2 regions of the Pseudomonas sp. Cab53 genome follow, and region 1 is predicted to be linked to the other one. Evidence: predicted binding sites of a transcription regulator. Region 1 holds the regulator's gene; the other holds the start of a gene.
The links. The regulator LexA, encoded in region 1, represses DNA repair genes until DNA is damaged. The targets are predictions, from matches to a motif close to CTGTNTNNNNANACAG.
Positions count from the first base shown of each region.

Region 2: recN (DNA repair protein RecN) is a predicted target of LexA. The motif match lies at 2,012-2,027, and genes of this name have one in related genera.

Region 1 covers NZ_AP021902.1:3,950,771-3,955,191, forward strand. The annotation lists gene KI241_RS17135 (DNA polymerase Y family protein) at 1-1,279, opposite strand, end outside; gene imuA (translesion DNA synthesis-associated protein ImuA) at 1,287-1,910, opposite strand; gene lexA (transcriptional repressor LexA) at 1,910-2,527, opposite strand; gene KI241_RS17150 (DUF971 domain-containing protein) at 2,681-2,959, opposite strand; gene KI241_RS17155 (HEAT repeat domain-containing protein) at 2,956-3,918, opposite strand; gene KI241_RS17160 (ABC transporter ATP-binding protein) at 3,915-4,421, opposite strand, start outside.
Region 2 covers NZ_AP021902.1:889,203-893,623, forward strand. The annotation lists gene fur (ferric iron uptake transcriptional regulator) at 1-228, shown strand, start outside; gene recN (DNA repair protein RecN) at 315-1,988, opposite strand; gene grpE (nucleotide exchange factor GrpE) at 2,230-2,796, shown strand; gene dnaK (molecular chaperone DnaK) at 2,862-4,421, shown strand, end outside.

The DNA of each region.
Region 1 (4,421 bases):
GTTCCGGGCCCATGAGGATCTGCGCCTGGCTGGGCGACAAGGCCTGGGGTTCACTGAGCAACCAGCCGGGGCGTTGCACGTCTTGCACCCGGCAAGCCTGTGGCCGAGGCTGGGCGCTCATCTGCCAGGCACATTCGGGGCGGTGATCATCGCGAAACCCCAGGCCCTGCACCGCTTCGTCCCCCAGCCGGGCCCGCAGGCGCTCGCGCAATTGCTCCCAGGGCAAGGACTGTTGCGGGCGCTCATCGAACAGCTCCAGGCGTTGGGGCACGAAGCTCGGCAGGTCTTCGGCGCACAAGCGAAAGCCGCGCACCGGGGCTTCGACCTGAACCTGTTCCAGGCGACCACGGGCCAGTTCGAACAGCATCGAAGGCTCCCGCTCGGCGCTGAGCAGGCCGACCTTGATCACCGTGTCCGGCAGTCCGGCGTGTTCCAGGTGCAGGTCAAAGCGCTGTACGCCACTGTCACGCCCGCACAGGAACGCCGACAGGTCACCGGTCAAGCGGCGCAACGGGAACAACAGCGCCTGGTGGGACTGGACGTCGTAGTTGAGCTCGATGCGCACATCGAAACGGTCCGGTGGCAGGTAGAACGACAGCGCCAGGGTGCGGCTGCCGGTGAGCGCATCGAGGTGCTTGAGCACCTGGGCTTCAAAGCGCCGCGCCAGGGTATGTCGGGGCAAGGCCTGAACCTGGCTCAAACGACGCAAGCCCATGCGTGACAACGCCGTGGCGACTTCGGCTTGCAGGCCGATCCGTTCCACCGGCATCTGCCCCAGGCACGCTTGCAGGGCCTCGTCATCGGGCACCACCAGGGCGTCGTAGGCATTGGCCAACACCCGCGCCGCCACCGGGTTCGGCGCGGCGACGATGCGATGGCGGAACCCCAGCGCCGTCAACTCAGCCCGCAACCGCGCCTCGAACACCGGCCAGGGACCGAACAGGCCGAGGCTCGACTCGATCTCGAACAGCACCGTGCGCGGGTAATGCACGCTGACCTGGGCGCTGAAACGGTAGGCCCAGGCAGCCAGAAATTGCTGCCAGTGTTCGATCTGCGCGGCGTCGTACTCGGCGGTGGCAAAGCCTTTGCTCAAGGCTTGGGCAGCGGTCATGGTCTGGCCCGGACGCAAGCCCAGAGCTCGCGCCGACGCATTCACCGCTTGCAGCACCCGCCGCTGAGCCGGGCCGGTCAGCAGCGCCAGCGGCTCGTCGGGATCGGGTCGCTGACGCAGCGCGGCATCCAGCGCCAATTGCGGAAAGAGAATACAAACCCAGCGCATCGCAACCTCAGTGCCTTGTGGACGCGGCAAAGGCAATCGGCGCCGAACGGGCCAGCCCGCCTCGACACTTGAGCACGCGCAACTGCGCGGGTCGGGCGTCGATGGCGATGCGCAAGGCCGCCGGCGACGGGTTGATGGCTTCCTGCATCGAGCGCCAGGCGAACGCCAGGGTCTGGCCGGTTTCGGCCGCCACTTGCAGCCGGCGCAGAGCCCGGTCGTCTGCCTGACGAGGCCAGCACAACACCGCGCCGCAACTGCCCGAGCGCAGGCATTGTTCGGCGGCCCACAAGGCATCGCGCTCATCGGCCTGAATCACCGACAACTGGCGCAGGTCCACACCGGCGTTCTGCCAGGCCTGGGGATAAGGCACGAACGGAGGCGCCACCAGCACGATGCGCTCCCCCGCGCTCGACAATCGGGCGAGGGTCGGCCACACCACTTGCAACTCGCCCACGCCCGGGGCGGCGATGAGCAATTCCGTCAACGCCGCTTCCGGCCAGCCGCCACTCGGCAAGGCCGCATCCAGCGCAGCATGCCCGGTAGGTTGCGGGCTGGCGGCTGGAGGCGCGGGCCGGCCCTTCCAGACCTGGCCCGCATTGAACAGCGTGTCCAGCGCGACGACAGCGCCCATCAGCCTTGCCTCAACAGGCCGCAGAACACGCCTTCGATGGCCAGGTCCTGATCGGCTTCGACAATGATCGGCTGATAAGCCGGGTTGCGCGGCAGCAGGCGCACGCGCTCGCCGATCCGCTCGAAACGCTTGATGGTGACCTCACCGTCGAGCCGCGCCACGACAATCTGGCCATTGGCGGCCTGGGGGGTGCGTTGTACACCCACCAGGTCACCGTCGAGGATGCCATCCCCGATCATCGAGTCGCCCTGCACCCGCAGCAGGTAATCCGGCGCCTTGGTGAACATCGCCGGGTCCAGCATCAGGCGGCTGTGGACGTCGGCGTCGGCGCCAATCGGCAAGCCGGCCGCCACCCGCCCCAGCACCGGCACGTCCAGCAGTTCGGGCCGCGGTGGCTGGTTCAACAACCGGATGCCTCGGGCCTGGTGTGGATTGACCTCGATGAAACCGGCTTCGGTCAGCGCCAGCACATGCTTGCGGGCGACACTGCGCGAGGCAAAGCCGAACGCCTCGCTGATCTCGGCGAGGCTGGGAGACTGGCCCTGATCGGCGATGCGTTCGCGGATGAAGGTCAGGATGGCGGTGCGGCGGGGAGTGAGAGTCGTCATGGAGTACATTTGTACTCCTGTCGGTTTTTTCTGACAAGCGCCGTCAGTCAGCTCACAGCCATGCACCTCCCTGTGGGAGCGGGCTTGCTCGCGAAAGCGGTGTGCCAGTCAAAGAAAGTGTTGAATGCGCCGGCGTCTTCGCGAACAAGCCCGCTCCCACAGTCAATGTCCAAGCCCTGCCAGGTAAGCCCATGGATAAATCCCGCGCCCATGGCCATCGCTGAAGACCAACTGGACCCCATACCCCTGGGCATTGACCTCCACCACCCGAACCCGTGGATCGACCTGCACCGCCAACCCTTGCAAGCGAAACGCCCGGCACTGGGAACAAGGACACTGGCGGCGCAGTTCAGTGTGGTCCAGGCGTTGTTCGCGGCCATCGGGCCAGTTCAACCTCAACTGGCCTTTGTCAGGGCTGTTGCCCATCGCCAGCGGGCTCATTGCACTTGCGCCAGGGCGATGCGCACGGCCTTGCGGACTTCAGGGTCGCCATCGTCCTGGGCAGCCTGCAATGCCGGGATCGCAGCGGGGTCGTTCAACTCGCCCAAGGCCAGGGCGGCTTCCTTGCGCAGGTTGCTGATGCGATGGCCCAGGGTCTCGATCAACCCCGACAACGCCGGGGCATAGCGCAAGCGGCCGAGGCTACGGGTGGCGCGCAGGCGCACTTGCCAATAATCATCCCCCAGGGCCTCGACCAGCGCTGGGCCGGCATCGGCGTGGCCGACCTTGCCCAGGGTGGTGGCGGCTTCTTCGCGCACCGCCCAGGCAGGGTCCCGCAGTGCCTGGCGCAAGGCCGACAAGACGTGTGCGTCAGAGCCCAGGCCGAGGGCACCGGTGGCCGCCCGGCGCACCTCGGTGTCCGGGTCGGCGCTGGCCAACCGCGCCAGCGCCGGCAACGCGTCGAGGTGCTTGAGCCAGCCGAGCACGCCAACTGCCTCACGGCGGACGCTGGCATCGGTGTCGGCCAGGGCAATGAGCGCGACCGGTGCCGCGTCGGCCAGGCGCAATTCGCGCAAGGCCCTGAACGCGGCGACGCGCACGCTAACGGTCTCATGGGCGGCCCAGGGCAGGATCACCCTCCCCGCAGCCTCGCTCTTGAGCAGGCTCAGACTCTGGGCGGCGGCGCCCTGCACCGTCGGGGACGGATCGGTGAGGGCCTGGCACAACGCGGCGACCACCGGCGCGTCTTCCCAGGCTTCGAGCAGTCGCGCGGCCTCGGCGCGGACCTCGGAACTGGCATCGTGGGCCAGACGATCCACCAGCCACAGCAGGCCTTCGGGTTCCTCGAGGTCGGCCAGTTCAATCAGGGCGATGCGGCGCACACCGGGGTCCTCGTCCACCAGGCGCGGTTGCAGGGCGAGGATGTCATCGTTGTCGGTGTCTTCAAATAAAGAGGTCATAAGGCAAATCGCGGCAAGGAGGTTTCAAGGGGAAGCCCGAGGGGATTGAGGCGCGGTAACGGCTGGCCGTCCTCATGGCGCAACAACTCGAGGCAGTGGCGCTTCAACAGGGAAAACTCGGGACGGGTGACCAGTTCGGTGGTGCGTGGCCGGGGAAAATCCAGGCGCAAGTCCTCGATGATCCGACCCGGGCGCGGGCTCATCACCAGCAGTCGATCGGCCAGGAACAGTGCCTCGTCGATGTCGTGGGTGACGAACACCACGGTGGTGCGGATGCGGGTCCAGATCTCCAGCAGCAACTGCTGCATGTTCAACCGGGTCAAGGCGTCCAGGGCACCGAAGGGTTCGTCCATCAACAGCAGTCGTGGCCGATTGACTAGCACCCGGGCGATCTCCACCCGCTGCTGCATGCCCCCGGACAGTTGGTCCGGCCAGTGCCCGGCGAATCCGTCCAGGCCCACCAGGGCGAGGATTTCATCCGCCGCCCGCTGCCGTTCGGCTTT
Region 2 (4,421 bases), 3.1 Mb from region 1:
CAATTCGAGGCAGCGGGTCTTGTGGCTCGTCACAATTTCGATGGCGGTCATGCGGTCTTCGAATTGGCTGACGGGGAGCATCACGATCACATGGTGAACGTGGAAACCCGTGAGGTCATCGAATTCGTCAGCCCGGAAATCGAAAAGCTGCAAAAGGCAATTGCTGAGGAGTATGGCTTCGAGTTGATCGACCACCATCTCGTCCTGCACGTGCGCAAAAAGAAGTAAGCACGTTGCGTGAGCCACGGCTCCCAAAACGATAGAAGGCGACCCCAGGGTCGCCTTCTTGCTTTGTGGCTTTTATCGGTCGTATGTCAGGTTTTTGCGGCGATGACCATTTTTTTCGCGTGGGCCAGGGATTCCTTGGTGAGGTCGATCCCTCCCAGCATTCGAGCCACTTCCTCCACGCGCTCGCTCTTGTTGAGCTTGGACACGGCCGTTCGGGTGGCATCCTCGCCGCGCACCTTATGCACAAATAGATGCTGGTGCCCTTGGGCGGCCACTTGGGGCAAGTGAGTGACGGTCAGCACCTGACCGCGCTCCCCCAGTCGGCGCAGCAACTGGCCGACAATCTCCGCCGTCGGGCCGCCGATGCCCACGTCCACTTCGTCGAAGACCAGTGTCGGCACGCGCGAGGTCTGCGCCGTGATGACCTGGATGGCCAGGCTGATCCGTGACAACTCACCGCCCGAGGCGACTTTTGCCAGGGCCTTGAGCGGTTGCCCGGGGTTGGCGCTGACCAGCAATTCCACTTGCTCCAATCCGTTGGGCTGGAGTTCATCGCTGGCGTTGGGTTTCAGCTCGATGGTGAAGCGGCCCCCGGGCATGCCCAGGCGCTGGATTTCCTGTTCCACGGCGCTGGCCAGCCCGGTGGCGGCCTGCTGCCGAAGTGCGCTGAGCTCCTTGGCCTTTTCCTGGTAATGACGGGCGTAGGATGCCAGTTCCTCCCCCAGGCGCTCGATGGACTCATCGTTGGCGTTCAGGGTTTCCAGTTCCTCCAGCAGGCGTTGCTGAAGTTCGACGACGTCGGTCGGCTGGACGCGATGCTTGCGTGCCAGGGTATAGATGGTATCCAGCCGCTCTTCCAGGTATTGCAGGCGCGCTGGGTCGGCATCGAAGTGGTCGAGGAAGCGGTTCAGTTCCCCGACGGCTTCCTCGACCTGAATCTGTGCACTCGTCAGCAGGTTGGTCGCTTCGTTCAGGGCTCCGACCGAGTTGTTCACGCTGGTGAGTCGATTCAGGCTGGCGGTCAGCGCATTGAGCACGTTTCCCGAATCGCTTTCGCTGCACTGCTCCACGACCTGGCGGCAGATGCCCAGCAGGGCTTCGGCGTTGGTCAGGTTCTTGTGTTCCTGCTCCAGCTCTTCCAGTTCATTTTCGCCCAGGGCCAGGTTTTCCAGCTCCTCGAGCTGATAGCTCAGCAGTTGGTGGCGCGCCCGTTGTTCGTCGCCGGAGTTGGACAGTCGGTCCAGTTCCTGGCGCGTTTGTCGCCAGCGCTGGGCCGCCAGTTGAACCTGGCGCGCCAGGTCGGTGGCACCGGCGTACTCGTCGAGCAGGCGTCGATGGGTGTCGGTCTTGAGCAGGGATTGGTGTTCGTGCTGGCTATGGATGTCGATCAGCAGTTCGCCCAGGGCCTTGAGGTCGCCCAGTGGGCAGGGCGTGCCGTTGATGTAGCCTCGCGAGCGGCCTTCCGCCGTGATGACCCGGCGCAAGATGCACAGGCCGTCGGTGTCCAGGTCGCGCTCGGCCAGCCAGGCACTGGCTTCGGGGATGTCGACCAGGTCGAAGGTCGCCAGGATGTCGGCCTTGTCCGCGCCGGGACGCACCACGCCGTTGTCGGCGCGATCGCCCAGCGTCAGGCCCAGGGCGTCGAGCATGATCGATTTGCCGGCACCGGTTTCACCGGTGATCACGCTCATGCCTCGATCGAGTTCGAGGTCGAGGTGTTCGACGATGGCGTAGTTGTGTACGGACAGGTGCACCAGCATAAGGCCGCTCCCAGGCTTTAGGTCTGGTTATTTATACAGTGTTTTGTTTTGGCCTGACAATGCCTTCGCTTAGCTCGATTTGCTTGAGCGGAAGCATTTCTTAGCGCTGGCTGGAATGGATATGCAGCTGTTTTTTGTAAGGTTAATTCGTCGGCAAGCCCTTGAAGCTGAAAAACCTGGCCCCATATACCGGGGCAGAAGCGCGAGTCGAGCTCGCGGACGAAATTGAAAGGAGAAATCTATGGCTGACGAACAGACGCAGGATACGCAAAATCTAGACGCCAATCAGGCTCCCCAGGATTCGGGTGATGATCTGGCAGCACGTGTACAAGTGCTCGAAGAGCAATTGGCCGGCGCGCAGGATCAGGCGTTGCGTGTGGCAGCCGACCTGCAGAATGTCCGCCGTCGCGCCGAGCAGGATGTGGAAAAAGCCCACAAATTCGCCCTGGAGCGTTTCGCCGGCGACCTGCTGCCGATCATCGACAGCCTGGAGCGCGGCCTGGAGCTGTCCAGCCCGGACGACGAAAACATCCGTCCGATGCGCGAAGGCATCGAGCTGACCCTGAAAATGTTCCAGGACACCCTCAAGCGTTATCAGCTGGAAGCCATCGACCCGCACGGCGAACCCTTCAACGCCGAGCATCACCAGGCCATGGCGATGCAGGAAAGTGCCGACGTCGAGCCGAACAGTGTCCTGAAGGTGTTCCAGAAGGGCTATCTGCTCAACGGCCGCCTGCTGCGCCCGGCCATGGTCGTGGTCAGCAAGGCGCCAGCACCGGTTTCGCCTTCTATTGATGAGCAGGCTTGAAATCGGTCGTAACGGCCCCATCTATAAGTCAAGCGTTTAAGTGCTACCGCAGTTAGCCACCACTGCTGCGGCAACCAAATCCAAGTTCCGGGAGAGTTAACATGGGCAAGATTATCGGTATCGACCTGGGGACCACCAACTCGTGCGTCTCCGTGCTGGAAAACGGCAAGGCCAAGGTGATTGAAAACGCCGAAGGCGCGCGTACCACGCCGTCGATCATCGCGTACGCCAACGATGGCGAAATTCTGGTTGGCCAGTCGGCCAAGCGTCAGGCCGTGACCAATCCGCATAACACCCTGTACGCGGTGAAGCGTCTGATCGGTCGCAAGTTCGACGAAGAAGTCGTTCAGAAAGACATCAAGATGGTGCCTTACAAAATCGCCAAGGCTGACAATGGCGACGCCTGGGTCGAAGTGAACGGCCAGAAAATGGCACCGCCACAGATTTCGGCTGAAATCCTGAAGAAGATGAAGAAAACCGCCGAAGACTACCTCGGCGAAGCGGTCACCGAAGCCGTTATTACCGTGCCTGCCTACTTCAACGACAGCCAGCGTCAGGCCACCAAGGACGCCGGTCGCATCGCGGGCCTGGATGTAAAACGTATCATCAACGAACCGACCGCTGCGGCGCTGGCCTACGGCATGGACAAGGCCAAGGGCGACCACACCGTGATCGTCTATGACCTGGGTGGTGGTACTTTCGACGTTTCCGTGATCGAAATCGCCGAAGTCGATGGCGAGCACCAGTTCGAAGTACTGGCAACCAACGGTGACACGTTCCTGGGTGGTGAAGACTTCGACATCCGCCTGATCGACTACCTCGTCGACGAGTTCAAGAAAGAAAGCGGCATGAACCTCAAGGGTGACCCGCTGGCGATGCAGCGTCTGAAAGAAGCCGCTGAAAAAGCCAAGATCGAACTGTCCTCGAGCCAGTCGACCGACGTGAACCTGCCGTACATCACCGCAGATGCCACCGGTCCTAAGCACTTGAACGTGAAGATCTCCCGCGCCAAGCTCGAAGCGCTGGTGGAAGACCTGGTTCAACGCACCATCGAACCTTGCCGCATCGCCATGAAAGATGCCGGTATCGACGTCGGTTCGATCAACGACGTGATCCTGGTGGGCGGTCAGACCCGTATGCCACTGGTCCAGAAGCTGGTGACCGATTTCTTCGGCAAAGAAGCACGTAAAGACGTGAACCCGGACGAAGCCGTTGCCATGGGTGCTGCGATCCAGGGCGCCGTTCTGGCCGGTGACGTGAAGGACGTCCTGCTGCTTGACGTCAGCCCGCTGACCCTGGGTATCGAAACCATGGGTGGCGTGATGACTGCGCTGATCGAGAAGAACACCACGATTCCTACCAAGAAATCCCAGGTGTTCTCGACGGCCGACGACAACCAGAGCGCCGTGACCATTCACGTGCTGCAAGGTGAGCGCAAGCAAGCCGCCCAGAACAAGTCCCTGGGCAAGTTCGACCTGGCCGAGATTCCACCAGCACCACGTGGCGTGCCACAAATCGAAGTGACCTTCGACATCGACGCCAACGGCATCCTGCACGTCGGCGCGAAAGACAAGGCCACCGGCAAGACCCAGTCGATCGTGATCAAGGCCAACTCCGGCCTGTCC